Regions from separate parts of the Streptomyces sp. NPDC007991 genome, predicted to be linked through region 1. Evidence: riboswitches for the same ligand, from Rfam matches in the RefSeq annotation. Region 1 holds a riboswitch; each other region holds the start of a gene.

What was found. A riboswitch is a leader RNA that binds a small molecule or an ion and turns the genes downstream of it on or off. The one in region 1 is predicted to bind cyclic di-AMP.
Region 2: it holds a riboswitch for cyclic di-AMP, as region 1 does, so the genes downstream of both, ACFZDA_RS11270 (transglycosylase family protein) here and ACFZDA_RS30900 (peptidoglycan DD-metalloendopeptidase family protein) in region 1, are expected to answer to the same signal.
Region 3: it holds a riboswitch for cyclic di-AMP, as region 1 does, so the genes downstream of both, ACFZDA_RS13320 (peptidoglycan DD-metalloendopeptidase family protein) here and ACFZDA_RS30900 (peptidoglycan DD-metalloendopeptidase family protein) in region 1, are expected to answer to the same signal.

The regions. Positions count from the first base shown of each region.
Region 1 is NZ_JBIBJD010000011.1:336,496-346,307, forward strand. It holds gene ACFZDA_RS30850 (SpoIIE family protein phosphatase) at 1-412, shown strand, start outside; gene ACFZDA_RS30855 (RsbRD N-terminal domain-containing protein) at 529-1,428, shown strand; gene ACFZDA_RS30860 (STAS domain-containing protein) at 1,425-1,868, shown strand; gene ACFZDA_RS30865 (ATP-binding protein) at 1,868-2,311, shown strand; gene ACFZDA_RS30870 (SpoIIE family protein phosphatase) at 2,311-3,387, shown strand; gene ACFZDA_RS30875 (MarR family transcriptional regulator) at 3,369-3,866, opposite strand; gene ribA (GTP cyclohydrolase II) at 3,982-4,623, opposite strand; gene ACFZDA_RS30885 (MarR family transcriptional regulator) at 4,775-5,290, opposite strand; gene ACFZDA_RS30890 (dihydrofolate reductase family protein) at 5,367-6,503, shown strand; tRNA gene ACFZDA_RS30895 (tRNA-Met) at 6,558-6,631, shown strand; cyclic di-AMP (ydaO/yuaA leader) riboswitch at 6,921-7,077, shown strand; gene ACFZDA_RS30900 (peptidoglycan DD-metalloendopeptidase family protein) at 7,089-8,120, shown strand; gene ACFZDA_RS30905 (aldo/keto reductase) at 8,239-9,183, shown strand; gene ACFZDA_RS30910 (PrsW family glutamic-type intramembrane protease) at 9,219-9,812, opposite strand, start outside.
Region 2 is NZ_JBIBJD010000003.1:603,706-613,517, reverse strand. It holds gene ACFZDA_RS11300 (class I SAM-dependent methyltransferase) at 1-728, opposite strand, end outside; gene ACFZDA_RS11295 (FAD-dependent oxidoreductase) at 944-2,356, opposite strand; gene ACFZDA_RS11290 (exopolyphosphatase) at 2,799-3,740, opposite strand; gene ACFZDA_RS11285 (DUF501 domain-containing protein) at 3,737-4,267, opposite strand; gene ACFZDA_RS11280 (septum formation initiator family protein) at 4,319-4,795, opposite strand; gene eno (phosphopyruvate hydratase) at 4,898-6,178, opposite strand; gene ACFZDA_RS11270 (transglycosylase family protein) at 6,444-7,115, opposite strand; cyclic di-AMP (ydaO/yuaA leader) riboswitch at 7,120-7,286, opposite strand; gene ACFZDA_RS11265 (transglycosylase family protein) at 7,515-8,474, opposite strand; gene ACFZDA_RS11260 (cytochrome P450) at 8,627-9,812, opposite strand, start outside.
Region 3 is NZ_JBIBJD010000004.1:373,303-383,114, reverse strand. It holds gene ACFZDA_RS13345 (aminotransferase class III-fold pyridoxal phosphate-dependent enzyme) at 1-1,382, shown strand, start outside; gene ACFZDA_RS13340 (helix-turn-helix domain-containing protein) at 1,441-2,085, shown strand; gene ACFZDA_RS13335 (DUF6126 family protein) at 2,082-2,201, shown strand; gene ACFZDA_RS13330 (tyrosine-protein phosphatase) at 2,223-3,020, opposite strand; gene ACFZDA_RS13325 (alpha-galactosidase) at 3,201-5,276, shown strand; cyclic di-AMP (ydaO/yuaA leader) riboswitch at 5,587-5,748, shown strand; gene ACFZDA_RS13320 (peptidoglycan DD-metalloendopeptidase family protein) at 5,753-6,658, shown strand; gene ACFZDA_RS13315 (DUF6250 domain-containing protein) at 6,885-7,601, shown strand; gene ACFZDA_RS13310 (GDSL-type esterase/lipase family protein) at 7,747-8,532, shown strand; gene ACFZDA_RS13305 (helix-turn-helix domain-containing protein) at 8,719-9,456, shown strand; gene ACFZDA_RS13300 (TetR family transcriptional regulator C-terminal domain-containing protein) at 9,466-9,812, opposite strand, start outside.

The DNA.
Region 1 (9,812 bases):
GGCCACCGGGCGGGTCCGGGCGGTGGACGCCGGTTCCCCGCGACTGCTGCGGCTGCGCCGGGGCGCGGTGGAGCGGGTGCCCTTCGACGCCCAGCTGCCGCTCGGCATGTTCGAGGAGACCGACTACGTGGCCCAGGAGTTCGCGGTCGAGCCCGGTGACCGGCTGGTCTTCGTCAGCGACGGGGTGTACGACGTCGGCTCCCCGGGCGGCGAGGCGTACGGGGACGCCGCCCTGGCCCGGGCGATCCAGTCGACCCGGCTGCTCCCGGCCGCCGAGGTGCCCCGGGCCGTCCTGCGCGAACTGTCCGGCCACCGCGGCAGACCCGTCCCGGACGACGACGCCCTGGTGGTGTGCCTGGACTGGCGTGGGCGGGAGGGGCCGGGGAAAGCGGAGGTCAAGGGGTGTGAGTGAGCGGCTGTTTGGAGGAGCCGTACGTCGGCCCTAATGTTTGTCATACGGCAAGTAATGGCTGAGGTGCTGCCGCGCGACCTCGGTCCGGCCCGTGCAAGGGAGCGATGCGAGTGTCGGTGTCGGTGTCGGAAGAGAACGCGGAACGAGAGCCGGCCGCACAGCGGGTGAGTGCCTTTCTCGAAAGGCGCCGGGAGCAGGTCGCCCAACGGTGGGCGGACGCCGCGCTGTTCCGCACGGTCTTCACCGTGTCCCGCGACGAGGCGGTGGAGGCGGGCAGGTCCGTGGCGGCGGCGCTGGCCGCGGTGGCGGCCGCCGGGCGGCTGGACGACATCCGGGCCTGCGGATTCGAGTCGGTGCGCGACCAGTTGGGGCGGATGGCCGCCTCCCGCGCCCGCATGGGCATCGACACGGACGGGCTGGCCGGCGAGGTGGCAGCCCTGCGCGAACCGGTGACCGACCTGCTGCGCGCCGAGTTCCCCGACCCCTGTGCCCCCGAGGCCCAGGAGAGTGTGCTGGCCCTCACCGTCCTGATGGGCACGCTGCGTCTGGTCGTACTGGAGACGACGGTCAGCGCGGGCGAGGAGGTGATCGCACGGCAGCGCGAGCAACTGCACGAAGTGGCCACGCCGGTGATCAAACTCTGGGAGAGCACCGTCGCCGTGCCGCTCATCGGCACGCTGGACAGCGCACGCAGCCAGACGGTCATGGAGAGTCTGCTCGACGCGATCGTCGCCGAGCGCGCCCGGTACGCCATTCTCGACATCACCGGCGTGCCCACGGTCGACTCGCTGGTCGCCCAGCACCTGATGAAGACGGTGGCCGCGGCCCGGCTGATGGGCGCCGAGTGCATCGTCTCCGGCATCCGGCCAGCTATCGCGCAGACCATCGTCCAGCTGGGCATCGACCTCGGCACGGTGCTCACCCGCGCGAGCCTGGCGGACGCCCTGGCCTACGCGCTCAGCCGGGAGGGCGTCGAGATCGCGCCGCTCCGGGCGGACAGCGCGGGCGCGCGATGACCGGCCCCTCGGCGAACGGGCCAGGGGGATTCGGGCCCCCGGTCGCCGGGCCCTCGGGCGGGCACGGCTTCACGGTGCCGGTGCTCCGGCTGGGCGACATCCTGCTGGTCACCCTCCAGGGGGAGCTGCACGACGGCATGGCCGAGCAGCTCCAGCAGGACATCACCGACCGGATCGCGCACACCAGGGTGACCGGCGTGGTCATCGACATCTCCGGCGTGGACATCGTCGACTCCTTCCTGGGGCGGGTCCTCGCCGAGATCGCCGCCGCCGCCGGACTGCTGGCCGCCCGTACGGTGCTGGCCGGGATGCGCCCCGCGGTGGCGATCACCCTGGTGGAGCTGGGGCTCACGCTGCCCGGACTGCGGACCGCCCTGGACGTCGAACGCGCGATGGAGCTGCTCGCCCCGGGTGAGCGGCAGGGAGAGGGGAGTCCGTGATGCGGGCCTCCCGCCATGCCGCCCCGGCCAGCCTGCCGATCGGCTCGGACGCCGACCTGGCCTGGGTGCGGCAGCAGGTCCGGCAGGCCGCCGCCGAGCTCGGGTTCGGCCTGGTGCAGCAGACCAAGCTCGTCACCGCCGCCAGCGAGCTGGCCCGCAACACCCTCGTCCACGGCGGAGGTGGCCATGTGGAGATCACCCCGCTGGACACCGGGCCGGCGCCCGGCCTGCGGCTGGCCTTCGTCGACGCCGGGCCCGGCATCCGCGACCTGGACCGGGCGATGACCGACGGCTACACCAGCGGCGGCGGGCTCGGACTCGGCCTGAGCGGGGCCAAGCGGCTGGTCCAGGAGTTCGAGGTGGACAGCCGGCCCGGTGAGGGGACCACCGTCACCGTCACCGCCTGGGCCACGGTCGTGCCGCCGGCCCGGCCGGGGCCGTGATGAGCAGGGTGTGGGACGTGCCGGTCGACGACTCGACCCGGGTGCGGGACGTCCGGGTCGCGGCGGAGACGGCCGGCGCGTGCGCGGGGCTCGGCCCGCACCGCATCGCGACCGCCGCGCTGGTGGCGACGGAGCTGGCGACCAACCTGGTGCGGCACGCGGACGGCGGCTACGTCCTCATCGACCTCGTCGAGCGCGCCACCGCCGACGGCCGGCGCCCGTCCGTGCAGCTCGTCGCGCTCGACCACGGCCCGGGCATCCCGGACGTCGCGGCGGCGATGCGCGACGGCTACACCACCGCGGCCTCCCTGGGCGCCGGCCTCGGCACGTGCCGGCGCATAGCGAACGACTTCGACCTGCACAGCGTGCCCGGCCGGGGCACGGTGGCCATGGCCCGTATCGACCACGAACCCCCCGTCGGCGGGTACCGGACGCCCCCGCGGGGCCCGCGCGCCGGTGGCGTCAACGTCCCCCTCGGCCGGGCCGAGCACTCCGGCGACGCCTGGAGCCGGGTCTGCGCCGGCGACCGCCACACCCTCCTGCTCGCCGACGGGCTCGGGCACGGGCCCAAGGCCGCGGAGGCGTCGGGCGCCGCCGTGGACGCGCTGCGTGACGTGGCCGACCGGCCGCCCGCCGAGATACTGCGGGCGCTTGGCCGGTCCCTGCGCCGCACCCGGGGCGCGGCGGTCGCCGTGGCCCAACTGGACCTGGGGTCAGGGCGGTTGCAGTTCGCCGGGATCGGCAACGTCGGCGCCCGGCTGCGCACCGACGGCACCTGGAAGGCGATGCTGTCCCAGCCCGGCATCGTGGGCGCGCAGGCCCCGGCGTCCGTGTCCGTGCAGCGGGAGCTGTGGCGAGGCGACAGTCTGCTCGTCCTGCACAGCGACGGCCTGCCCGGCCGCTGGACACCACCCGACGACACCGTGCTCCTCGGCTGTGACCCGGCGGTGGTGGCCGCGGTGGTGCTCCGCGACGCGGGCAGCGCGGCCCGCCCGGTGCGGGACGACACGTGTGTGGCGGTGCTGGGCGGGGGTCAAGGCGGGGGCGTCGGGAGTCGTCATGGCCCGGGGGGCTGAGGGGCATCGGGATCCCGCGCCGCCAGAAACCCCCGCAACCCCCGGCTCAGCGCCACCCGTTCCGCCGGTTCCATCGCGGCCAGTGCCGTGGCCAGGGCCCGTGCGCGGCGGACGGCGACATCGCCGAGGACGTGCCGGCCGTGCGGGGTGAGCCGTAGCTGTACCTCGCGCCGGGTGTCCGGGTGCGGGGCGCGTTCCAGGAGGCCGGCCGCCGCCAGGCGGTCGCACAGGCGGCTGGCCGTGGGGAGGCCGATGTCCAGCCGGTCCGCCAGGGCCGTCAGGTTCAGCCCGGGCGCCGCCTCCAGGGTGCGCAGGGCCCGCAGTTGGTGCAGGGACAGCCGCAGGGACGCGTCCTGGGCGGCGACCGACCACAGGGCCGTCAGGCTCTCCACGGCGTCGGCGATCTGTGCCGCGACGTCCTCCGGGCCATCACCCCGTCTCCTCGCCCGGGGATCGCCGGGGCCGCCGAAATCGGTCACGAAACGGTCACTTTCCATAAGCTCCGGGTACTGCAGAGGTCGCCCTCTTTCAAAGGCTGTACCCGATGAGCCGAGCGGCAAGCCGCCCCGTTCGCGCACCGTCCGTGCCGGGAGCTCAGCCCGCGCTGAGCCCCGTCAGCGCCGCGAGCGGCAGCGTGTGCTGGGTCTGGAGGACCTTCGCGCGCAGGTACCGGACGTTGTGCGCGGTGGTGAAGACGCCCGTGGGGACGCGGTCGCGGACGGCCACGCCCAGGTCGCGCAGCTGGGCGGCCTTGTCGGGGTTGTTGGAGAGCAGGTCCAGCTCGCCGATGCCCAGGGCCCGGAGCATCTGGGCCGCGGCCGTGTAGTCGCGGGCGTCCTCCGGCAGTCCCAGGGCCGCGTTCGCCTCGTAGGTGTCGAGGCCCTCGTCCTGGAGGGCGTACGCGTCGAGCTTGTTATAGAGGCCGATGCCCCGGCCCTCCTGGCGGAGGTAGAGGAGCACGCCGCCGCGCTCGGCGATGCGCTCGACGGCCTCGCGCAGCTGCGGGCCGCAGTCGCAGCGGGCCGAGCCGAACACGTCCCCGGTCAGGCACTCGGAGTGCAGCCGCACCAGCGGAACCGGGCCGGGCTCGCCCAGGACGACGGCCACGTGCTCCTGGCCGTCGGCCAGGCCGTGGAAGGTGACGACTTCGGCGTCGACCTCGTAGCCGTCGTGAAAGCGCAGTGGGACCCGGACGCGGGAGCGCGGGGTGGCGAGGACAGCGGGCGTGTCGGGCATGCGGGGCCTCCGGGTTCCGTTCCTGTTCGGCTGCACAGCCGTCGGCTTGCGGTCTGCTTCAGATTTGAAGCAGATCCACGTCCGGAACCCTACCCTTGCTTTAAATTTGAAGCAACGAGAAGCGTGAGGTCGAGGTGCGTTGTGACGTGTGTCACGAACAGGCCGTCGAGGACCTCCGTCGCCACGGCACGTCGTCCGACGCCGGCCGCGCCCCGTCCTCCTGGAGCCCCTGCGCGATCGCCGTGGCGATCTCCTCCAACTGCTCCACCTGCTCCTCGCTGAGCCGGTCGAACAGGAAGCTCCGCACGGTCTCGACGTGCCCGGGCGCCGCCCGGTCCAGTACGGCGAACCCGTCGTCCGTCAGGGCCGCGATGCTGCCCCGCTTGTCGTACCGGCAGGCCTCGCGCCGCAGCATGCCGTCCTTCTCCAGTCGCGTCACGGCGTACGTCAGCCGGCTGCGGGTGATCTTCAGCCGCTCGGCGAGGTCGGTCATGCGCAGCCGCCGCTCCGGGGACTCCGACAGGACGGACAGGATGGAGTAGTACAGGTGCGGCATGCCGGCGTCCTGCTGGAGCTGCCGGTCGATCGCGTCCTCCAGGAGGGAGGATGCGGCGATGTACGCGCGCCAGGCGCGTTGCTCCTCGGGGGTGAGCCAGCGAGTCGTCATGCCGCCAGTGTAGGTTTGTTTCAAACTTGAACCAAGCCCTGTCCAGTCCGCCGTCCCGACCAGCCGCGGAGCGTCGATGTCCCACCCGTACGTCCTGCTGTCCGCCGCCGTCTCCCTCGACGGCTACCTGGACGACACCGGTCCCGAACGCCTGCTGCTGTCCAGCCCGGCCGACTTCGACCGGGTCGACGAGGTCCGTGCCTGCGTCGACGCGATCCTCGTCGGCGCCGGCACCATCCGCGCCGACAACCCGCGGCTGCTGGTGAACTCACCCGAGCGCCGCTCCGCCCGGGTGGCCGCGGGCCGGCCGGAGTACCCGCTCAAGGTCACCGTCAGCGGCTCCGGCGACCTCGACCCGGGCGCCCGGTTCTGGCACACCGGCGGCGAGAAGGTCCTGTACACCACCGACCGGGGCGCACAGCGCGCCGGTGCCCTCGGCATCGCCGCCGACGTCGTCCCGCTCGGCGCCGACCTCGACTGGCGGCGGCTCCTCACCCACCTGCACGACGTCCGCGGCGTACGACGGCTCATGGTCGAGGGCGGCGGCCTGATCCACACCCAGCTCCTCACCCAGGGCCTGGCCGACGAACTCCAGCTGGTCCTCGCCCCGCTCTTCGTGGGCGACCCCGGGGCACCCCGCCTCTTCGGACCCGGCGGCTACCAGTCCGGCCGGCTCCGGCTGCTGGAGACCCGGCGGATCGAGGACGTCGTCCTCATGCGCTACGAGCCGACCGCCCCCGGCACCGGCCCCCTCCCCTCCGCCGCCGACCACCACTGGCTGGCCCTCGCCTGCGAACTGGCCGCGCGGTGCCCGCCGTCGGACACGGCGTTCAGCGTCGGCGCGGTGGTGGTCGCGGCCGACGGCACGGAACTGGCCCGGGGGCACTCCCGCGAGGGCGGCGACCCGCTCGCGCACGCCGAGGAGGCGGCCCTGGCCAAGCTCGACCCGGCCGACCCCGGGCTCGCCGGCGCCACGGTCTACAGCAGCCTGGAGCCCTGCGCCCGCCGGGCCTCCCGCCCCGCACCCTGCGCCCGGCTGATCCTCGACGCGGGCGTACGGCGCGTGGTCACGGCCTGGCGCGAGCCGGACACCTTCGTGGCGGACGCCGACGGCAGCGGCCTGCTGGCGGCCCGGGGAGTGGAGGTCCTCGTCCTCTCGGAGCACGAGCAGCAGGCCAAGGCACCCAACCGTCACCTGCTGCGCAGCCGCTGAACACCGGGTGTGCGCGAGCGGTCCCGCGGATGGCGTACACTGGTGTCACAACGACGCGGGGTGGAGCAGCTCGGTAGCTCGCTGGGCTCATAACCCAGAGGTCGCAGGTTCAAATCCTGTCCCCGCTACTGAAGGCCGAGGGCCGGAATCCGAAAGGGTTCCGGCCCTCGGTGTTTTCCCTGAACTCGCCCTTACTCTCGGTGAGCGAATCGCGCCGCTCCGCATGACAACTGACACGCCGTCAAAGACCGTGAGTCGCTTACGAGGCGGTCAACTCGCCCGTTTTGGGCTGGTCGTGGCGGGTTGGTTCGCGCGAAAAAGGTTAATGATCAAGCGGAACCGCTGGAATACCCACCGCGCGTCTATTAACGTTCGATAACGCAGCGCGGTCGTCCCAGCCGTCACAGAAGGCGGCTCCGTGCGCACGCGCCGAATCCCGAAAGGGAACCGGGGAACCACCACTTGGGGTGAATCGAGCGGATGCCGCCGTGGAAGCACGGCCGGTATACGCGCGTAGGAGACCTTCCTGCTCCGAACCCGTCAGCTAACCCGGTAGGCGAGAAGGAAGGAAAGGAGTACGCCCACGTGGCGTCCAACCGGCCTGCCCCCGCGGCCCCGTCCGCGCCGAACCAGCGCGACACCGAAACCTTCGGCTACGGCGGTCACCACACCGACGAGGGCCCGTTCCAGGAATGGAACCCCACCGCGGAGTCCATCCGTCCCATCCGCGGCCGGCATCGCGTCACCAAGCAGCGCGGCGGAGGACTCGCGCGCAGCTCCACCGTCCTGGGCGTCGGCGTCATAGCAGCCGTGGGCGCGGGCGGCATGGCCAGCGCCCAGACCGGCAAGCCGCCGGTGTCGATCTCCGTCCCGGACCTGCCCTCGGTGGGTTCCCTCATCTCGGACGACGACACCCCCGAAGGCTCCGCCACCCCGCTCAGCAGCCTCGGCACGGCCGCCGCCGAAACCGAGCAGGGCACCTCCGGCGCCGGTGAGGCACTGCGCGCCCGGATCATGGCGCAGGTCGAGCACCAGCAGGAACAGATCGAGACCAAGGCCGCGCAGGACGCCGCCGAAGCCGCCCAGAAGGCGGCCACGGAAGCCGCCGCCAAGGCCGAGAAGGAAGCCAAGGCCAAGGCCGCCGAAGCCAAGAGGAAGGCGGAGGAGGAGGCCCGGAAGAAGGCCGAGGCCGAGCGGCTCGCCGCCCTCGCCAAGCAGTACACACTGCCGACCTCCGCGTACACCATCACCTCGACCTTCGGTCAGTCCGGCGCCTACTGGTCCTCCGGCTACCACACCGGCCTCGACTTCGCCGCCCCCACGGGCACGCCGATCAAGGCGGTGCACAGCGGCACCATCACCGAGGCCGGCTGGAGCGGCTCGTACGGCTACAAGACGGTCCTGACCCTCGATGACGGCACGGAGATCTGGTACGCGCACCAGTCGTCCATCGGCGTCAGCGTCGGCCAGAAGGTCAGCACGGGCGACGTCATCGGCCGCGTGGGCGCGACCGGCAACGTCACCGGGGCGCATCTGCACCTCGAGGTCCACACCGGTGGTTCCAACAGCGGCATCGACCCGATGGCGTGGCTGCGGGGCAAGGGCCTGAACGTCTGAGCGGCGGTGTTCCGGGTTTCCCGCGGGGAGTTCGTGCGGGGAGCGTGCGGGGGGCGTTTACGGGACTTTTGCGTCCGCTGTGGAATGAGCCTCCCCCGCACGGCCGTTGACACGGAGCATGACTTCTCTTCGCAAGCTCGGCTCCTCCGGCCTCGAGGTCTTCCCGCTCGCCCTCGGCGGCAACGTCTTCGGCTGGACGGCTGACGAGGCTCAGTCCTTCGCCGTCCTCGACGCGTACGCCGCCGCCGGCGGCAACTTCGTCGACACCGCCGACGTCTACTCGGCGTGGGTGGACGGCAACCAGGGCGGCGAGTCCGAGACCGTGCTCGGCAAGTGGCTGACGTCACGCGGCAACCGCGCGGACGTCGTCGTCGCCACGAAGGTCAGCCAGCACCCCGAGTTCCAGGGCCTGTCCGCCGCCAACATCAAGGCCGCCGCCGACGCCTCCCTGCGGCGCCTCGGCACCGACTACATCGACCTCTACTACACCCACTTCGACAAGCCCGAGGTGCCGGTGGAGGAGATCATCGGCGCACTCGACGACCTCGTGAGGGCCGGGAAGGTCCGGCACATCGCCGCCTCCAACATCTCCGCGGAGCGGCTGCGGGCCTCACTGGAGTTCTCCGACCGCGAGGGGCTCGCCCGGTACGTGGCCCTCCAGCCCCACTACAACCTGGTCTCCCGAGACACCTACGAGGGCGAGCTCCAGGACCTCGCCGCGCGGACCGGCCTGGCGGCCGTCCCGTACTACGCGCTCGCGTCCGGCTTCCTGACCGGCAAGTACCGGCCCGGTACGACCGTCGACAGCGCGCGGGCGGGCGGTGCCGCCCAGCACCTTCAGACCGAGCGGGGCCGCCGGGTCCTCGACGCCCTCGACGAGATCTCCGCGGCCCACGACGTCCCCGCCGCCACGGTCGCCCTCGCCTGGCTCGCGGCCCAGCCGACGGTCGTGGCGCCGATCGCTTCCGCGCGGACGGTGGAGCAACTGCCCGCGCTGATCGGCGTCGGGGAGCTGACGCTGACGGAGGCGGAGCTCGGGCGGCTCACGGAGGCCTCGGCCTGACGGTTTCCGCCAGGCGGGGCTGACCCGGGTGTCCGCTACGGCCGGTACGGGTTGTACGCGGGGTGCCCGAGGTGCCCGAGGTACGGGCTCGGTGTCGGCGTCGTCGCGTACCCGTACCCGTACGCCCCGTGCACCGGCCAGGGCGGGGCCGCCACCGGTACCGGAGGGGCCGTGATCCGCGCGGCGTGGTCCAGCGCGGGGCGAGCCACCTCCCGGCGTCGCCACAGTTCGTCCAGCAGTTCCCGCTCCCGTACGACGAAGTCGGCACCGGCGCGGCCGCGGCGGCCCCGGTGCCGCAGGAACGCCAGGGACGTCGCGTACGCCTCGTACCGCGCGACCTCGCGCGCCGCCGCCCGGCCCGCGTGGCGGCGGGCGTACTGGCGGGCGATCCGCCGGGCCCGCATCGAGCCGAGCGCGTACGGCTCGACCGGGGACAGCCACCCGGCCACGGCGTAGGCGGGCAGCTCCGCCTGTACGGTCTTCAGCTCCCGCTGCCGCGTCCAGACCACCAGCCACGTCAGCAGCCCGAAGATGGGCACCATGAACGCCGCGTACACGGCGAAGAACCCGTACTCGCCGAACGCCGACGAGGCGTTCCACATCGCGTGCATGCCCATCGCGAGCAGCAG
Region 2 (9,812 bases), on a different contig from region 1:
TCGGCGACGCGCTTGCGGGCGTACGCGGCCTGCTCCTGGGAGAGGGTCACGCCGACGACTCTCACGCCGTACTCCCGGGCGGCGTGGACGGCCATGGAGCCCCAGCCGCAGCCGACGTCCAGCAGCCGCTGACCGGCGCTCAGGCCGAGCTTGCGGCAGACCAGTTCGAGCTTGTCGTGCTGCGCCTGTTCGAGGGTGCTGCCGGGGCTCGGCCAGTAGGCGCACGAGTACACCATGGACGGGCCGAGGACGATCTCGTAGAAGTCGTTGCCGACGTCGTAGTGGTGGCTGATGGCGCGTCTGTCGCTGCGCTTGGTGTGCAGGTGACGGCGCGGCCTGCGGGTCTCCTCGCGGGGCGGGGCGGGCGGCAGCGGGGGCCCGGCGAGCTTGACGAGCCCGCGTACGGCGGTGCGGACCTCGGGGTCGCGCAGGGCCTGGGCGAGGGTGCGGGCGTCCTCGCCGCGCTCCCAGATGTGACCGGCCAGCAGGTCGAGGGTCGTGTAGAGGTCGCCCTCGATGTCGAGATCGCCCGCCACCCAGGCCCGGGCCAGGCCGAGTTCGCCCGGCTTCCACAGCAGGCGGCGCAGAGCGCGGCGGTTGCGTACGACCAGGATCGGCGCGTCCGGCGGACCCGCCTGCGAACCGTCCCAGGCGCGGATGCGCACGGGGAGCGGTGCTCCCAGCAACTGTGAGAAGAGGCCCTGGAGCCGCGGCGCGGCGTCTGCCATGGTGTACACCTCCGTGACGGGGAATCCCGGAATGCCCGACACCACGTAAACACCTGCGGGGCCTTCGCGCCTTCCCCGGCGCGTCACGTCTGCGCAAAACCACCACGCCGAAGGAACGGGAACGCCGAAGGACCTCCCGCACCACGGATGGCGGGAGGTCCTTCGGCGGAGGTCTTTCGGCGGAGTCCCTCGTCAGGCGGGCGGCCGACCGGAGGTCAGGAGGCCTTGGCCTTCTCCTCGGTCTTCTGCTTGGCCTTGGCCTCGGACTTCTCCTTCGGCGCGGCGGCGACCGGGGCCGGCTTGGCGGCCTCGTAGAACTCCTCGCGCGGCGTCTCGATCGCGCCGAGCGAGACGACCTCGCGCTTGAGGAACATGCCGAGCGTCCAGTCGGCGAAGACGCGGATCTTGCGGTTCCAGGTCGGCATCGCCATGCCGTGGTAGCCACGGTGCATGTACCAGGCGAGACGGCCCTTGAGCTTGATCTTCATCTTGCCCATGACGATCATCGCCACGCCCTTGTGGAGGCCGAGACCGGCCACCGCGCCCTTGTTGGCGTGGGAGTAGTCCTTCTGCGGGAAGCCCCGCATGCCGGACAGCACGTTGTCGCCGAGGACGCGGGCCTGCCGCAGCGCGTGCTGCGCGTTCGGCGGGCACCAGGCGTTCTCGTTGCCCGCCTTGCGGCCGACGAGGTCCGGGACCTGGGCGTTGTCGCCCGCGGCCCAGATGTAGTCGGTGCCCTTGACCTGGAGGGTGGTCTCGCAGTCGACGTGGCCGCGGGGCCCGAGGGGCAGGCCGTAGCGGGACAGGACCGGGTTCGGCTTGACGCCGGCGGTCCAGACGATCGTGTTGGAGTCGACCTCGAGGCCGTTCTTCAGCACCACGTGGCCGTCGACGCAGGAGTCCATGGAGGTGGACAGGTAGACCTCGACACCGCGGCTCTCGAGGTGCTCCTTGCCGTACGTGCCGAGCTTGGGACCGACCTCGGGGAGGATCTTGTCGGCGGCGTCGACCAGGATGAAGCGCATGTCCTCACGGGACACGTTCTTGTAGTACTTCGCCGCGTCCCGGGCCAGGTCCTCGACCTCGCCGATGGTCTCCGCACCGGCGAATCCGCCGCCCACGAAGACGAAGGTGAGCGCCTTGCGGCGGATCTCCTCGTCGGTGGTGGAGTCGGCCTTGTCGAGCTGCTCGAGGACGTGGTTGCGCAGGCCGATGGCCTCCTCGATGCCCTTCATGCCGATGCCCTGCTCGGCGAGGCCGGGGATCGGGAAGGTGCGGGAGACCGCGCCGAGCGCGACGACCAGGTAGTCGAAGGGCAGCTCGTACGCCTCGCCCACGAGCGGGGCGATGGTGGCGACCTTGCGGTCCTGGTCGATGGTGGTGACCCGGCCGGTGAGGACCTCCGCCTTCGGCAGCACGCGTCGCAGCGGGACGACGACGTGGCGCGGGGAGATGTTGCCGGCGGCGGCTTCGGGGAGGAAGGGCTGGTAGGTCATGTACGACCGGGGGTCGACGACCGTGACGGTCGCCTCTCCGTAACGCATCTTCTTGAGGATGCGCCGAGCTGCGTACAGGCCTACGTACCCACCGCCTACTACGAGGATCCTGGGACGCTCCGTGGTGCTCATGCCATCGAGTATCCACCCGCCTCAGGGGGGTGGCTCGTGCGCCCCTTCACAAGCTCCTTCAGGGGGTGTGTTATCCTCCGCGACCCCCGTGATCCATGTCATGGTGACAACCCGGATCGATTGTGCAGTGCGGATCGTTGTCAATGCCGCGTGAGCTGCCTCTCTGGCCCGCCGACCCCCCTGTGAGCCCTCCGCCGGACCCTCTTCCGCGCACCTGCCCCGGGGCACCCATACCATGCTTCTGAACACGTTCAAAGGCCCCTTGGGCCCCCAGAAGGGTCAACGTGACCCTTCTCGTCGCCCTGGAGTGCCGAATTCCTTGTGAAGAACTTCACGAACTTTTCCGGAGGGCTGCTCCCGGGGGCCTCGCGCGAGCCCCCGGGAGGCGCTCAAACGTGATCCATGCCTGCTCAGAAGCGGCCTGCTGCCTGTCCGAGGCGACCTAGGCGACGGACCACGCGATGCCGTCGAGGATGTCGTGCTCGCTGACGACGACCTCCTGCGCGCCGGTCCGCTCCATGATCGACAGCAGGACGAGGGACCCCGCCCCGATCACGTCGACCCGGCCGGGGTGCATCGAGGGCACGGCCGCGCGCTCGGCGTGGGTGGAGCGCAGCAGCCACTCGGTGATCTCGCGGACCCGGTCGTGGGAGACACGGGAGTGGTGGATGGCGGCCGAGTCGTACGCGGGCAGTTCCTGGGCGATCGCCGACACGGTCGTCACGGACCCGGCCAGGCCCACCAGCGTGCGGGCCTCGCGCAGCGGGACCGTCTCCTCGGCGAGGTCGAGGGCGGCCTCGATGTCCGCCCGCATGGCCGCGATCTGCTCCGTCGAGGGCGGCTCGGTCACCACCCCGTCCCGGACCAGGTGCCGCTCGGTCATGCGGACACAGCCGATGTCCACCGAGCGTGCCGCGCGGACCCGGTCGTCGCCGACGACGAACTCGGTCGAGCCGCCGCCGATGTCCACGACGAGGTAGGGCTTCGGCAGGTGGTCGCGCCCGGCGAGCTCCTTGGTGGCGCCGGTGAAGGAGAACTCGGCCTCCTGGTCCCCGGAGATCACCTCGGGCTCGACGCCCAGGATGTCCAGCACGCCGCGCACGAACTCGTCCCTGTTCTCGGCGTCCCGGGAGGCGGAGGTCGCCACGAACCGCAGCCGCTCCGCCCCGTGCTCCTTGATGATCCCGGCGTACTCGCGGCAGGCCGCGAAGGTCCGCTGGAGCGCCTCGGGGGCGAGCCGGCCGGTGCGGTCGACGCCCTGCCCCAGCCGCACGATCGTCATCCGGCGGTCCAGATCGACCAGCTCGCCGGTGCCCGGGTCGGCGTCGGCGACCAGGAGCCGGATGGAGTTCGTACCGCAGTCCACGGCGGCGACACGGGTCACTGGGCGTCCTCCTCGACGGTCGTCACACAGGCGCCCTTGCGCCACCACTCGGGCAGCATGGCCAGCGCCTCGTCGCCCAGCGGGTTCACGCCCGGCCCCGCGGCCAGCGCGTGCGCCACCAGCACGTGCAGGCACTTCACCCGGTCCGGCATGCCGCCCGCGCTGGGGAAGTTCTTCAGCTCCTCGATCTCGTCACGGCGCCGGATGTAGTCCTCGTGCGCCGCCCGGTACGCCGCCGCCAGCTCCGGGTCCGCGGCCAGCCGCTCGGTCATCTCCTTCATCACGCCGTTCGCCTCCAGCGTGCCGATCGCCGAGTTCGCCTTCGGGCACGTCAGGTAGTACAGCGTGGGGAACGGAGTCCCGTCCGGCAGCCGCGGGGCCGTCTCGACGACGTCGGGCTGTCCGCACGGGCACCGGTGCGCGATCGCGCGCAGGCCGCGCGGGGGCCGGCCGAGCTGCTGCTTGAAGGCCTCGACGTCCGTGTCGGTGGGCTCGGTGCGCGGGGTGGTCGGCGGGGGCGTTTCCATGACTGTGTTCAGGCTGTCTTTCTGGGTTCAGGTCACTGGCTGGGTGTCGGGTCACTGGTCGGAGGCGTCGGCCTTGTCGACCCCGTCCCAGACGTTCGAGTACCAGGGGCGGTCGGCCGCCCCGAGGTCGGCGTGCGACTGCTTCGCCGCGTGCGGGTCGACGACGATGAACCCCGTCTCCCCCGGCATGACGTAGTGCAACCGCTTCCGGATCTGCTGCTCCGCGTACGCGTCGTCCTGCCAGCGCGCCTTCTGGTCGCGCAGCCGTTCGACACGCTGGCGGGCCTGCTGCTGTTCGCGCTGGAGGTCGTCGATCTCGGCGCGCTGCGAGACGTACTCCCGCATCGGGTAGGCCAGGGCCACGATCAGCGAGCACATCACCAGGGCGAGCAGCGCGGCCCGGCCGGTCAGCCGGGAGCGGCGGGCCTGGCGCTTGGTCTGGGAGCGGTAGACCCGGGCCGCGGTCTGCTCGCCGAGCAGCCGGATCCTGGTCGCGGTGGAGAACCGGTCCCGGTCCTTCACGGCCATCTGTCCGCCTCCCGCTCCGCCGTCATACGCGCGTACGTCCCCGGACACGGTACGGGACCGAGTACGGGGACGTACGTACGACGCTGCTACTTACGGGCCGGGTCAGCCCTTGAAGCGCGGGAAGGCGCTGCGGCCGGCGTACACCGCCGCGTCGTCGAGGATCTCCTCGATGCGCAGCAGCTGGTTGTACTTGGCGACGCGCTCGGAGCGGGCCGGGGCGCCGGTCTTGATCTGACCGCAGTTGGTGGCGACGGCCAGGTCCGCGATGGTGACGTCCTCGGTCTCGCCGGAGCGGTGGGACATCATGCACTTGAAGCCGTTGCGCTGGGCCAGCTCGACGGCGTCGAGGGTCTCGGTCAGCGAGCCGATCTGGTTGACCTTGACCAGGAGCGCGTTGGCCGCGCCCTCCTCGATGCCGCGGGCCAGGCGCTCGGGGTTGGTGACGAACAGGTCGTCGCCGACGAGCTGGACCTTGTCACCGAGCTTGGCGGTGATGGTCTTCCAGCCCTCCCAGTCGTCCTCGAACAGCGGGTCCTCGATGGAGACGAGCGGGTACGCGTCGACGAGCTCCGCGTAGTACTCGGTCATCTCGGCGGCCGAGCGCTCCTTGCCCTCGAAGGTGTAGACGCCGTCCTTGTAGAACTCGGACGCGGCGACGTCGAGCGCCAGGGCGATCTGCTCGCCGGGGGTGTAGCCGGCCTCGTTGATCGCCTCCAGGATGAGGTCGAGGGCCTCGCGGTTGGAGCCGAGGTTCGGGGCGAAGCCGCCCTCGTCGCCGAGGCCGGTGGCCAGGCCCTTCGACTTCAGGACCTTCTTCAGCGTGTGGTAGACCTCGGCGCCCCAGCGCAGGGCCTCGGAGAAGGACTCCGCGCCGATCGGCGCGATCATGAACTCCTGGATGTCCACGTTGGAGTCGGCGTGCGAGCCGCCGTTCAGGATGTTCATCATCGGCACCGGCAGCAGGTGCGCGTTCGGACCGCCCAGGTAGCGGAAGAGCGGCAGGTCGCTGGCCTCGGAGGCGGCGTGGGCGACGGCGAGGGAGACGCCGAGGATGGCGTTGGCGCCGAGGGAGCCCTTGTTGTCGGTGGCGTCCAGGTCGAACATGGCCTGGTCGATCAGGCGCTGCTCGGTGGCGTCGTAGCCGACGAGCTCCGGGCCGATCTGCTCGATGACCGCGAGGACGGCCTTCTCCACACCCTTGCCGAGGTAGCGGTTCGAGTCGCCGTCGCGCAGCTCGATGGCCTCGAAGGCGCCCGTGGAGGCGCCGGACGGGACGGCGGCACGGCCGGTGCTGCCGTCGTCGAGGCCGACCTCGACCTCGACCGTGGGGTTGCCTCGGGAGTCCAGGATTTCCCGGGCTACGACGACGTCGATGGACGGCACGAGCATCTCCTTCTTCATGTGACGCGGGTACGCGGGCCGCGGGGACCCGGCGAGGCGCGGGCCGCGGTGGCTCGCGACATGAGCCTAACCGGCTCCGGGCGATCGGCCACCGGGTCGCCCACCCCATGGACAGAACCGAGAGTAAATTGTTTCCGAACGGAACAAAGCCGGTTCGCAAAGACCGGCAGAAAAAACCCCGCCCCGGTGCGCACGGGGGATGACGCACCGGGGCGGGGAGCCCGTGGGGACGGGGGTGGGCCGCTGCTTACTTCAGGTGCAGCTGCTGGCCCGGGTAGATCAGGTTGGCGTCCGTGATGATGTCCTTGTTCAGCTCGAACAGCTTCTCCCAGCCGCCCTCGACCTTCTGCTCGGTCGCGATGGAGCTGAGGGTGTCACCCTTGACGACCTTGTACTCGCCGTCGCCCTTCTTGACCTTCTTGCCGGTCGGGGTGGTGACGGTCTTCTGGGTCTGGGCCGGGCGCTCATCGGAGCGGGAGGCCGGCTGCTGCTCGCTCTGGCGGGTCTCGGTGGAGCCGCCGCCCTGCGCGGAGCCGCCGCTGTAGCCGGCGCTCGACAGGCCCTTGCCGCAGACCGGCCAGGCACCCTTGCCCTGGCTCGCGAGGACCTTCTCGGCGACCTGGATCTGCTGGTCCTTGCTCGCCTGGTCGGCGGTGGAGGCGTACTGGGTGCCGCCGTACGCGGCCCAGGTGGAGGCGGAGAACTGCAGACCGCCGTAGTAGCCGTTGCCGGTGTTGATGGACCAGTTGCCGCCGGACTCGCACTGGGCGACGGCGTCCCACTCGGAGGCGGTGGCGGCGGAGGCGCTGCCGGACGCCATCAGCGGGGCGGCGACGGCGGCACCGGTGACACCGGCGATGGCGATGACCCGAGAGGCCTTGGACGGACGGCGGTGCGTGCCCTTGCCGGAAAACAGCATGGAGAGATCCCCTCACCGACGCCTGCGAGGTGAGCTGTCGGGTTCGGGCCGGTTGAGTTGCCCGGCCGCGTCCCTCCCGGGACACGGCTTCACCCCAAGCCCTTCCGGCACAACCGGCCGGTCGGGCACTTACCTTGGGTCCCCCGCTCCTGCCTGCGGCGCTTGACGCGACGACTGTTCCCGTGCGGCCGCTGGCAGGATTCGGCGTTGCGGCAGCCGGGGCTCGCGGTGGCGAGCGGTCATGACCGTAGACACGCGATCCGCGGAATTCCAAAGACGATCAGGGCTTCTGAGATCTATCTCTCACCGCACCGATAAGGGACATCAGACGCAAACGGTGACATGAACTCGCGCGGTTTCGGGGTGACTTCCGCCGCCGTTTCCGGACTGCCCCACCGGCTACTTCTCGTCCGCTTCGACCCCTACGGTGAGCTTCTGACCGGGGCGGATGAGGTCCGGGTCGGTGCCGACGGCCGTCTCGTTCCCGGCGTAGAGGGCGTGCCATCCGCCGCTGAGGTCAAGAGAGTTCGCGATGGACCAGAGGCTGTCGCCGGGGCGAACGGTGTAGGAGCCGTCCGTCGCCTCCCGGGAGGCCCCGCCGTCGCGCGAGGCGTGCCGTCCGGCGGACCCGGACGTACGGCCGTCCTCGGCCGCGGTGCCCTCATCGGCGCTGGGGCCGCGGTGACGGCCGGCGGTGGTGTCGGGTTCGGGTCCGGCTTCGGGTTCGGCGGGTGCCGAAGAGTCGTCGCCCTGACGGGAGTTGTCGGGCTGGTCACTCTCGGGGGCAGGCGACTGGTCCCGCGTCGAGGCATCGGCGGAATCGGATGAATTGTCGGACTTGGCGGTTTCGTCCTCCGAGGTCGACTGCCTGTCGGAGGACGACTCGGAGGAGTCGAGCAGTCCGGGCGAGTCCGTCGGATCGGAGGAGTCGGAGGAGTCGGAGGAGTCGGAGGAACCGGACGAGTCGGACGTGTCCGAGTCCTTGTCCTGCTCCAGGCCGGAGAGCAGCCCGCAGGTGCGCCAGGCGCCGACACCCTGGTCGGCGAGGATTCTCTCGGCCACGGCGATCTGCTGGGAGCGGCTGGCCAGGTCGGCACTCGGGGCGTAGTCGAGACCGCCGTGGTTCTCCCAGTCCTCCTGGGACAACTGGAGGCCGCCGAAGTATCCGTTGCCGCTGTTCTGGCTCCACGCGCCGCCGGTCTCGCAGTCCGCGACCCGGTCCCAGGTCGTACCGTCGGCCGCGCTGGCACCGGAGGCCCCGAGGAGCGGGATCGCGATGGCGGAGCCGGTTACCCCGGCCGCGACGAGGAGAGCCGGAGCCTGGCGGGGGCGACGGTGCCGACCGTTCCCGGAGAGCATACGGAGACCTTTCGCGAGACAGCAGTGACCGGCGCGGCGGAGGGTGCCTGGGCCGCGCTGATGATGGGTGAACGTATCGGCAGTCGATCACTTGTCACAAGTTCATGCCGCGCAGATCACGTGAAGATCACAGTCATGACGGCGTGTCATGTTTAGGCCGGTGAGAACTCCACCGGCAGCGTGCGCAGCCCGCGCATGATGAGACCGCCGCGCCATCTCAGCTCGGCCGGGTCCGCCGCGAGCCGCAGGTCCGGGAGGCGGGTGAGGAGCGCGGCGAGCGCGGTCTGGCCCTCCAGGCGGGCGAGCGGGGCGCCGAGACAGTAGTGGATGCCGTGGCCATAGCCGAGGTGCTGGTTGTCACGGCGGGCGAGATCGAGCGCGTCCGGATCGGCGAACCGCTCCGGATCCCGGTCCGCGGCGGCCAGGACGACGAGGACCGGGTCGCCGGGCGCGATGTGCTGCCCGCCGAGCGTCAGCGGCTGGGTGGCGAACCGCCAAGTGGCGAGTTCGACGGGGCCGTCGTAACGCAGCAGCTCCTCGACGCCGGTCTCCAGCAGGCCGCTCTCCCCGGCGGCGAGGGACGCCTGGAGGCGCGCGCGCTGCCCGGGGTGGGTGAGCAGGGCGTAGGTGCCGTTGCCGATCAGGTTCACGGTCGTTTCGAACCCGGCGAACAGCAGGATGAAGGCCATGGCCGCGGCCTCGTTCTCGGTGAGGTGCTCACCGTGGTCGGAGGCGCGGATCAGCCCGGAGATGAGGTCCTCGCCGGGGGCGGGCTCGGTGGGCAGCGCCTCCCGCTTGCGGTGGATGAGGTCGGCGAGATAGCCGCGCATCTTCTTCACGGACCGCGCCACGCCGCCCCGGGGCCCGCCCTGGTGACGGATCATCATCCCCGCCCAGTCGCGGAAGTCGTCCTGGTCCTCGCGGGGGACACCGAGCAGGTCGCAGATGGCGTAGATGGGGAGCGGGAACGCGAACTCGTGGATGAGGTCGGCGGACCCCTTCCGCGCGAAGCCGTCGATCAGGGTGTCGGTGAGCTCCCGCACCCGCGGCGCGAACTCGGCGACCCGGCGGGGCGTGAACGCCTTGGACACGAGCCGCCGCAGCCGGGTGTGGTCCGGCGGGTCGATGTTGAGCAGATGCGTCATCAGCTCGGCCTTGCGCTCCCCGGGGATCCCGGTCTTGCCCTTGGCGTGCGCGGGCTCGTCGTGATGCGCCGGGTTCTTGGAGAGCCGGGGGTCGGCGAGCGTCTGCTTGGCATCGGCGTACCGCGTGACCAGCCAGGCCTCCACGCCGCTGGGCAGCTTGGTGCGGTGCACCGGGGCGTGCTCGCGCAGCCAG
Region 3 (9,812 bases), on a different contig from region 1:
GGGCCGGGGAGTTCGATCTCGGCAAGCTGCTGGCCGAGCGCGGAGCCGAGCGCTACGAGCTGCACACCCGGTACCTCAACCACCAGCTCCCGCGCATGCTGCACACCATCGGCTTCGACAAGGTCTACGAGCGCGCCGAGGGCGCCTACTTCTACGACGCGGACGGCAACGACTACCTGGACATGCTCGCCGGGTTCGGGGTGATGGGCCTCGGCCGCCACCACCCCGTCGTGCGCAAGGCGCTGCACGACGTCCTGGACGCCCGGCTCGCCGACCTCACCCGCTTCGACTGCCAGCCGCTCCCCGGCCTGCTCGCCGAGAAGCTGCTCGCGCACAGCCCGCACCTGGACAGGGTGTTCTTCGGCAACAGCGGCACGGAGGCGGTCGAGGGCGCGCTGAAGTTCGCCCGGTACGTCACCGGCAGGCCCAGGATCCTGTACTGCGCGCACGCCTTCCACGGCCTGACCACCGGCTCCCTCTCCGTGAACGGGGAGTCCGGCTTCCGTGACGGCTTCGCCCCGCTGCTGCCCGACACGGCCGTACCGCTCGGCGACCTCGACGCGCTGGAAAGGGAGCTGAGGAAGGGCGACGTCGCCGCCCTGATCGTCGAGCCGATCCAGGGCAAGGGCGTCCTGGAGGCCCCGCCCGGCTATCTCCTGGCCGCCCAGGACCTGCTGCACCGGCACAAGGCGCTGCTCATCGCCGACGAGGTGCAGACGGGCCTCGGCCGCACCGGCGACTTCTACGCCTACCAGCACGAGGAGGGGGTGGAGCCCGACCTGGTGTGCGTGGCCAAGGCGCTCTCCGGCGGCTATGTACCGGTGGGTGCGACGCTCGGCAAGGACTGGATCTTCAAGAAGGTCTACTCGTCGATGGACCGGGTGCTGGTCCACTCGGCGAGCTTCGGATCCAACGCGCAGGCCATGGCGGCGGGCCTGGCGGTGCTGTCGGTGATGGAGAACGAACAGATCGTCGCGGGTGTCCGCGCCACCGGGGAACGGCTCAGATCCCGGCTCGCGGCGCTGACGGACACGTACGAGATGCTCGCCGACGTCCGCGGCCGGGGCCTGATGATCGGCATCGAGTTCGGCCGGCCCAAGTCGCTGAAGCTGCGCAGCCGCTGGGCCATGCTCCAGGCCGCGCGCAAGGGACTGTTCGCGCAGATGGTCGTCGTACCGCTGCTCCAGAAGCACCGGATCCTCACCCAGGTCTCCGGCGACCACATGGAGGTGATCAAGCTGATTCCCCCGCTGATCATCGGCGAGCGGGAGGTGGACCGGTTCGTCGACGCCTTCACAGCCGTGATGGACGACGCGCACGACGGGGGCCTGATGTGGGACTTCGGCAAGACGCTCGTCAAACAGGCGGTGGCGAACCGGTGATTTTTGCCTCTGAGGCAAGAAATTTGCCGGTGGGGCAAGGCTCGGGCTGAATGGAGGCATGAGCTCCTCCGAGACCGAGCGGTCCTCCGGGGCCGCCCCGTCGCCCGACCAGGCAGCGGATGCGCTGCCCGCCGTCGCGCCGCAGCTGCGGTCGCTGCGGCGCCAGGCCTCCTTGACCCTGGAGGGCGCGGCCCGCGCCGCCGGGCTGTCGCCCGCCCACCTGTCCCGCCTGGAGACCGGGCAGCGCCAGCCCTCCCTGCCGATGCTGCTCGCGCTCGCCCGCATCTACGGTACGACCGTCGCCGAGCTGCTCGGCGAGACGCCCGCCGCCCGGGATGCCGTCATCCGCGCCGCCGACATGGAACCGACCGCGGCGGGCGGCTGGACGTACTGGCAGGCCGGCGCGCCCGGGCGCGGGATGCAGGCCCTGCGCGTCCACGTCCCGTACGGCTCCCAGGGCGACATCGTGCGCGTCCACCCCGGCGAGGAGTGGCTTCACGTGCTCCGGGGACGGTTGCGACTGCGCCTCGGCGACACCACGCACCACCTCGCGCCCGGCGACAGCGCCCACTTCGACTCGCTGACCCCGCACCGGATCGCCGCCCAGGACGCGGACGGCGTCGAACTGCTCTTCGTCCACACCCTCTTGCAGAGCCCCACGGCCGCCCTGTGCCTGGGCCCCACCCCGGGAGACATGCCGTGAAGGACATGGAGGAGAAGTTCCCCCGCGCCCTGTGGGTGCGGCTGTTCATCTACCTCGTGGTGGGCCACGTCTTCGCGGCCTTCGTGTATCTGCTGTTCGAGGTCGGGGCCACGTAGCCGCCGGGCCGCCGCCGTACGTCAGTCGAGCAGCCGCTCGCGCAGCCGCTCCCGGCTCTCCGGGGCGAACCCGAGCCCCTTCTCCAGATACGCGTCGACGGCGCCCCAGGTCTCCTCGATGGTGTCGAAGGCCGCCGTCAGGTACTCGGCGCGCGCGTCGAACAGGGGGCTGAGCAGCTCCATGACCTCGGGGGAGTAGGCCGAGGCGGCGGAGCTGCTGCGGTGCACCTTGTAACGGCGGTGCTTGGCGTTGGACTTCAGGTAGTCGTCGACGATCGCCTCGCGCTCGACACCCAGGGCGAGCAGCGTCACCGCGATGGACAGACCCGCGCGGTCCTTGCCCGCCGCGCAGTGCATCAGGGCGGGGACGCTGTCCTCCGCGAGCGCGTGCAGCACCCGGGAGTGCTCGGCCGTGCGGTTCCTGATGATCGTGCGGTACGAGGCGATCATCCGGTCCGCGCCCTTGCCGTCCGAGAGGATCGCGCGCAGCTGGTCCAGTTCGCCGTCGCGCACCATCTTCCAGAACTCGGCGCCGTCGGCCGGGTCGCTCAGCGGCAGGTTCACATTGCGCACGCCCGGCAGCTCGACGTCCGGCCCTTCGAGCTTCTGGTCGGCCGCGTTGCGGAAGTCGAAGATCGTGTGCAGGCCCAGGGTGGTCAGGAAGGTGGCGTCCTCCCCGGTCGCGTGCGCCAGGTGGCCGCTGCGGAACAGCACTCCTTGCCGCACCCGCCGTCCGTCCACGGTCGGCAGTCCGCCCACATCGCGGAAGTTGCGCACTCCGGCCAGCTCGGGCTCGGTCGACGGGACCTGCTGCGTCACGAGGGCTCCTCCCCTTCGGCGCCGCCGGCGCGGCTCGTCGACGGGCACCACTCGACGATACGACATGCCCTGCCTGGGGCAATGAGTTGTCCACAGGCGTTGCCGGGAACCCCCGCGGCCCTTGATGATGTCGGAGCCTGGTCGCACCTGGTCGGGCTTGTTCGAATCTGTGAGGGCTTGATGCTGGACATTTCCGAAGACGGTCGTACGTGGGTGCTCTCCGGGCCGGCCAGCAGCTACGCCGTCCATGTCACCGACCGCGACGAACTGCTGCACCTGCACTGGGGCGCCCGGATCGGCCTCGCCGACGCCGAGGCCCTCGCCGTCCGGCCGCTGCCGGACTACTGGCCCTTCGAGTCACCGCTCGACGGACGCGAGGAGTATCCCGTCGAGGGCGGCCCCCGTTTCGTCCGCCCCGCCCTGTCCGTACGCACCGCCGAGCGGCGCGGCACGGAGTGGACCTACGAGGGTCATGACGCCGAGGACGACGAACTGCGGCTGCGCTTTCGCGACGGCGACCTGGCCATCACGCTGCACTACCGGATGCGCTCCGCCACGGATGTCGTCGAGCGCTGGGTGACCCTCGACAACCACGGACCCGCCGTCGAGGTGCTGCGCGCCGACTCCGCCACCTGGACCCTGCCCGACCGCGACACCTGGCGGCTTTCCCAGCTGCACGGCCGCTGGGGCGCCGAGTCCCGGCTGGAGCGCTCCGCCCTCACCCACGGCGAGAAGGTCATCGGCAGCCGCCGCGGCCACACCGGTCACCAGCACCTGCCGTGGATCGCGCTCGACACCGACGCGACCGAGGAGCACGGCGAGGTCTACGGATGCGCCCTGGGCTGGTCCGGGTCCTGGCGGATCGCCGTGGCCCAGCTCCCGGACGCGCGCGTGCAGATCACCGGCGGGTCCGGCTACGACGACTCGGGCCTGCTGATGCTGGGCACGGGGGAGTCGTACACGACCCCCGTCTTCGCCGGGCTCTGGAGCGACGGCGGCCACGGCGGGGCCAGCCGCGCCTGGCACGCCTACCAGCGGACATACGTGATCCCGAGCGCGGACCAGGACCGGCCGGTGCTCTTCAACTCCTGGGAGGCCACCGAGTTCGACATCTCCGAGGAGCAGCAGCGGGCGCTCGCCGAGCGGGCCGCCGCCATGGGCGTCGAGCTGTTCGTGGTCGACGACGGCTGGTTCGGGACGCGCACCAGCGACCGGGCCGGGCTCGGCGACTGGACCCCCAACCCCGACCGCTTCCCGGGCGGCCTCAAGCCGCTCGCCGAGCACGTGCACGGCCTCGGCATGCAGTTCGGGATCTGGGTCGAGCCGGAGATGGTCAACCCGGACAGCGACCTGTACCGCGCGCACCCCGACTGGGTGCAGTACCAACCGGGACGAAAGCGGACGGAATTCCGCAATCAGCTCGTACTCAATCTCGCCCGCGAGGACGTCCAGGAGTACCTCTGGGAGCAGCTCGACGGGCTCTTGTCCAGCGCGCCGATCGACTACGTCAAGTGGGACTTCAACCGCTGCTTCACCGACGCCGGCTGGCCGGACGACCCGTACCCGCAACGGCTGTGGGTCGACCACGTGCACGCCCTGTACGGCCTGCTGGACCGGCTGCGGGCCGCCCACCCCCGGGTGGCCTTCGAGTCCTGCTCGGGCGGCGGCGGCCGGATCGACATCGGTGTGCTCGGCCGCACGGACCAGGTGTGGACCTCGGACAACACCGACCCGCTCGACCGGCTCGCCATCCAGCACGGCTTCAGCCAGATCCACCCGGCCCGGGTCATGGCCGCCTGGGTCACCGACAGCCCGAACGCCATGCTCAACCAGCGGGCCAGCTCCCTGCGGTTCCGGTTCGTCAGCGCCATGGCCGGGGTACTCGGGGTCGGCGGCGACCTCACGAAGTGGACGGAGCGGGAACTCGCCGAGGCGCGGGACTGGGTGGAGCTCTACAAGGAGATCAGGCCCGTGGTGCAGCGCGGCGACCTGTACCGGCTGCGCCCGCCGGAGGGCGGCCTGAGCGCCGTGCAGTACGTCCTCGGCGACGAGACCGTCGTCCTGGCCTGGCTCCAGGCGCAGCGCTACGGCGAGCCCGTTCCGGCACTCCGGCTGCGGGGCCTCGATCCCGCGGCGTCGTACGAATGCCTCACAACGGGCGAAGTGCATCGAGGGGGCGTACTGCTCCATCACGGACTGCGGGTCGGCCTGCGCGGGGATCTAAATGCCGCTGTCGTCCGGCTTAAGCGCAAGTAGCCCTTCTGTCCGAATAGGCAGTGCTTCAGTTGTTTAGGCGTAACGTGCCCCGACTGTAAAGGGGATGAGGTCGGGGTGCGTGAGCATCGTCATATTCGTGACGATGTGTTGTTGCCATGTGCACGTAATTCTGGCGCGATTCAGGGGTATTGCGGGATGCGGGAGATCGGTAATCCACGCTCCGTGACGGAAAAAGTGCCGACGCGTCAAGAAAAACGCCGTCACGGGGAACCGCACGCTTGTCCCTTTGCGTCCTGGTCGCTTACGTTCCACACCCATCCGGACGGACGCCTAATCCTGCCGCCGCCCGGAGCCCCACACACTGACCCGACGTACGGCAGGAGCGGGGGACCCACAGGTAAGACGCCTGTTCCGGTTCCCGGAACGGCTTGGGGTTAAGCCGCGCCTCGGCGTGGCCGGACATCTCCAGTCCGCACCCGACAGCTCACCTCGCAGGCGACGGAGAGGAATTCGCCATGCCCGCGAAGGGTAAGCACCGCCGCCCGAAGTCCCAGCGTTTCACCCGCTCCATCGTCGTCGCCGGAACCGGTGGGGCCGCTCTCGCCCTTCCGCTCATGGGGGCCGCCGGCGCCCACGCCGCCACTCCGAAGTCGACTCCGGAAAGAGTCGTCCAGTCCGCTCCGGCCGCCGAGAAGAAGGCCGCCGAAAAGGCCACGGGCGCCCGCTCGTACACCGTGCGGGCCGGTGACTGTCTCGCGAAGATCGCCGACGAGCAGAATGTCGACGGCGGCTGGAAGAAGCTCTACGCGGACAATCGTGACGCCGTCGGTGACGACCCGTCGCTGATCCACCCGGGGCTGAAGCTGGCGATCGGCAAGAAGGCGGCGGCGAGTGCGCCCAAGCCCGCTGCCCCGTCGAAGCCCTCGGCTTCCCAGTCCTCGGCTTCGAAGTCCTCCGCCTCCGAGTCGCCCTCGAAGCCGGCTGCCGCGAAGCCGGCCGCCGCGACCTCCAGCGGCTTCACCCTCCCGGTGGAGGGCGCCACCATCGGTACCCCGTACCACATGGCCGGCAGCATGTGGTCCAGCGGATACCACACCGGTGTGGACTTCGTCGTTCCGACCGGCACCTCGCTCAAGGCCGTCGGCGCGGGCACGGTCGTCTCCGCCGGCTGGGGCGGGGCGTACGGCAACCAGGTCGTCATCAAGCTGAACGACGGTTTCTACGCGCAGTACGCCCACCTGTCCTCGCTCTCCGTCTCGGCCGGCCAGACCGTGAGCGAAGGACAGCAGATCGGCCTGTCCGGTGCCACCGGCAACGTGACCGGACCGCACCTGCACTTCGAGATCCGCACCACGCCGGACTACGGCTCGGACGTGGACCCGGTCGCCTACCTGCGCTCGCACGGCGTCTCCGTCGGCTGACCGACCGCGTCACCGCCCGCCTGACACGCGACCGAAGGCCGGACCCCGATCCCCGGGTCCGGCCTTCGGTGTGTGCGCCTTGCGAGTGTGCGCGCCATACGGGTGTGCTCCCGTTTCGATCGCTCCAAGGGATCGACAGCGGGCGGCAGTTGGGACACAGTGATCCCGTCCGGAGCGCAAGCGCTTTCTAGAGCCTTCCAGGCGGATCCCCGAGGAGACGTGTCCCGTGCCGACCACTCGTAGAGCGTTCGCGGCCATGGCCGCCGGAGCCGCCCTGACGGCGTTCGGCCCGACGGCGAACGCGAACGCCGCGGCCCGTCATCGCCGCCTCATCGCCCACGACGACTTCTGCCACGGCCTCGACCAGTGGGCGACCGAACTCCAGGACGGTGGCACCGTCACCGCCTCTCGCGGCGTTCTGGAGATCGACGTGCCGAGCGGGGCGACGGTGTGGTTCAGGCAGCGGCTCGAAGGCCCGTACGTCCTGGAGTACACCGCCACGCCGGTCTCCGAGGGCGGGGTCAACGACCGGGTCTCCGACCTCAACAACTTCTGGAACGCGACCGATGTCCGCTCCCCGGGCGATCTCTTCGCGACGACGCGTGGTGGGGCGCTGGAGGAGTACGACCACCTGACGACGTACTACGCCGGTTACGGGGCCAACTACAACACCACGACGCGGCTGCGACGCTATGTCGGGCAGCCCGGTGTCCGGCCCCTGATCTACGACTACACCGAGCCGCTGCTGGTGCCGGGTGAGCCGAACCGGGTGCGGATCGTCTCCGACGGTTCGGCGGTGCGGTGGTGGAACAACGGGCGGCTCGTGTTCGACTACAGGGATCCGGAGCCGTACACGGCAGGGCACTTCGGCTTCCGGACCGTGTGGAGTCACTTCCGGATCACGGGCTTCCGGGTGTGGCGACAGAGGCCCCAACATCCCTGACGGGCGACCTATTCCGGAGTTGGTGAACACTTTAGGAGTGGCTTATCTCACCGCCCGTCAACCCTTTCCTACGGTCGCGTAAGTCACATTCGAAGGTGAATCATGAGCTGCTGTGGCAGACGATTCGAAGAGTGACAGCAGAGCAGTGATCGGGTCGTACGTGGCGGTGGGGGACAGCTTCACCGAGGGTGTCGGTGATCCCGGCCCCGACGGGGCGTTCGTCGGCTGGGCCGACCGGTTCGCCGTCCTGCTCGCCGACCGCCGGCCCGAAGGCGACTTCCAGTACACCAACCTCGCCGTGCGCGGGAAGCTCCTCGACCAGATCGTGGCGGACCAGGTTCCGCGGGCCGTCGGCATGGCCCCCGACCTCGTCTCGTTCTGCGCCGGGGGCAACGACATCCTCCGGCCGGGTACCGACCCGGACGAGGTGGCCGAGCGCTTCGAGCGGGCCCTGGTGCGGCTCACCGCCGTGGCCGGCACGGTGATGGTGACGACCGGGTTCGACACGCGTGGGGTGCCCGTGCTCAAGCACCTGCGCGGCAAGATCGCGACGTACAACGGGCATGTCCGGGCCATCGCCGACCGGTACGGCTGCCCGGTGCTCGACCTGTGGTCCCTGCGCAGTGTCCAGGACCGCAGGGCCTGGGACGCCGACCGGCTGCACCTGTCGCCCGAGGGGCACACGCGGGTGGCGCTCCGCGCGGGGCAGGTGCTCGGGCTGGAGGTTCCGGCGGACCCGGAGCAGCCGTGGCCGCCGCTGCCGGCTCGGGGGCCTCTTGAGGTCCGGCGGGACGATGTGCACTGGGCGCGGGAGTTTCTGGTGCCGTGGATCGGGCGGCGGCTGCGTGGGGAGTCGTCGGGGGACCATGTGACGGCGAAAGGGGCGCTGTCGCCGGAGGACATCCGGATGCGGATCGCCGCGGTGGCGTAGCGCCTGCGCCTGACACCGGGTGGTGGGTCGGGGCCGTGACGGGGGGCGGGTGGCACGATCGGCGTTTCGGACAGAGGGAAAGCGACGTTGCGTTCACAGGCGCGGTAACAACTGCGGCAAGCGGCCCTTGTGGTGAGGTTGGGTTCAGTGCAATGATCCTTTCCGGTCCGTTGCAAGGAGTTCACGATGCCGGGAGGCAGGCTCAGCCTGCAGGAGCGTCAGCAGATCGCTCGGGGGATGAGTGACGGCCTCGCCTACGCGGAGATCGCCAGGCGCCTCGGGCGGCCGACCTCGACGATCACGCGCGAGGTGATGCGCAACGGCGGCCCGACCGCCTACCGTGCCGACCTGGCCCACCGCGCCACCGAACGCCGGACCCACCGGCGCAGGCAGGCCGCTCCCCGGGGAGCGCGGGCGCCCTCGCCGGCCCACGGGCGTGACGTCGAGGCCGTGCGCGAGTACGAGGAGATGTTCACCACCCTCCTCATGCGGCAGGGCCTGCCCAGGATGATGTCCCGGGTGCTGACCTGCCTCTACACCACCGACGCGGGCAGTCTCACCGCGGCAGAGCTCGTGCGGCACCTTCAGGTCAGCCCGGCCTCCGTGTCCAAAGCGGTCGCGTTCCTGGAGAGTCAGGGGCTCATCCGCCGGGAGCGCGGTGAGGGCCGCCGCGAGCGTTACGCCGTCGACGACGACGTCTTCTACCAGTCGATGATCGCCAGCGCCCGGTCCAGCGTCCAACTGGCCGCGGCCGCACGGCAGGGCGTCGGCGTCCTCGGTTCCGGCACCCCGGCCGCCACCCGCCTGGAGAATATCGCCCGCTTCGTCGACTTCGTCGCCGAGAGTCTCATCCGTGCCGCGGAGCAGGCCCGTGAGGTGCTCCACAGCAAACCCGAGACGAGCTCAGGCGGCACCGTGGGATAGACGGCCCGGTCAGGGCCGGGTCAAGGCCGCCGGTTCCAGGCCGAGTTCGCGGGCCAGTGCTTCCTCGGCCCACTCCTGGGCCCGTGCCCGGGGCACCGCGCCCGGGTAGGACGTCAGCTGGACGGCGAGGCCGTCGAGGAGGGCGGTGAGTCTCAGGGCCGTGCCGTGCGGGTCGGGGCAGTGGAACTCGCCGGCCGCCATGCCCTCAGTGATGACCTCGGCGAGGGCCGCCTTCCACTGCCTGTCGAGGTCCTGGGTGACCTCCCGCAACGCGGGCTCGCGCAGGGCCGCCGCCCAGCCCTCGATCCACAGCCGCCAGCCCTTGGCCTGGCCGGTCGGGGCGTACCACCGTACGG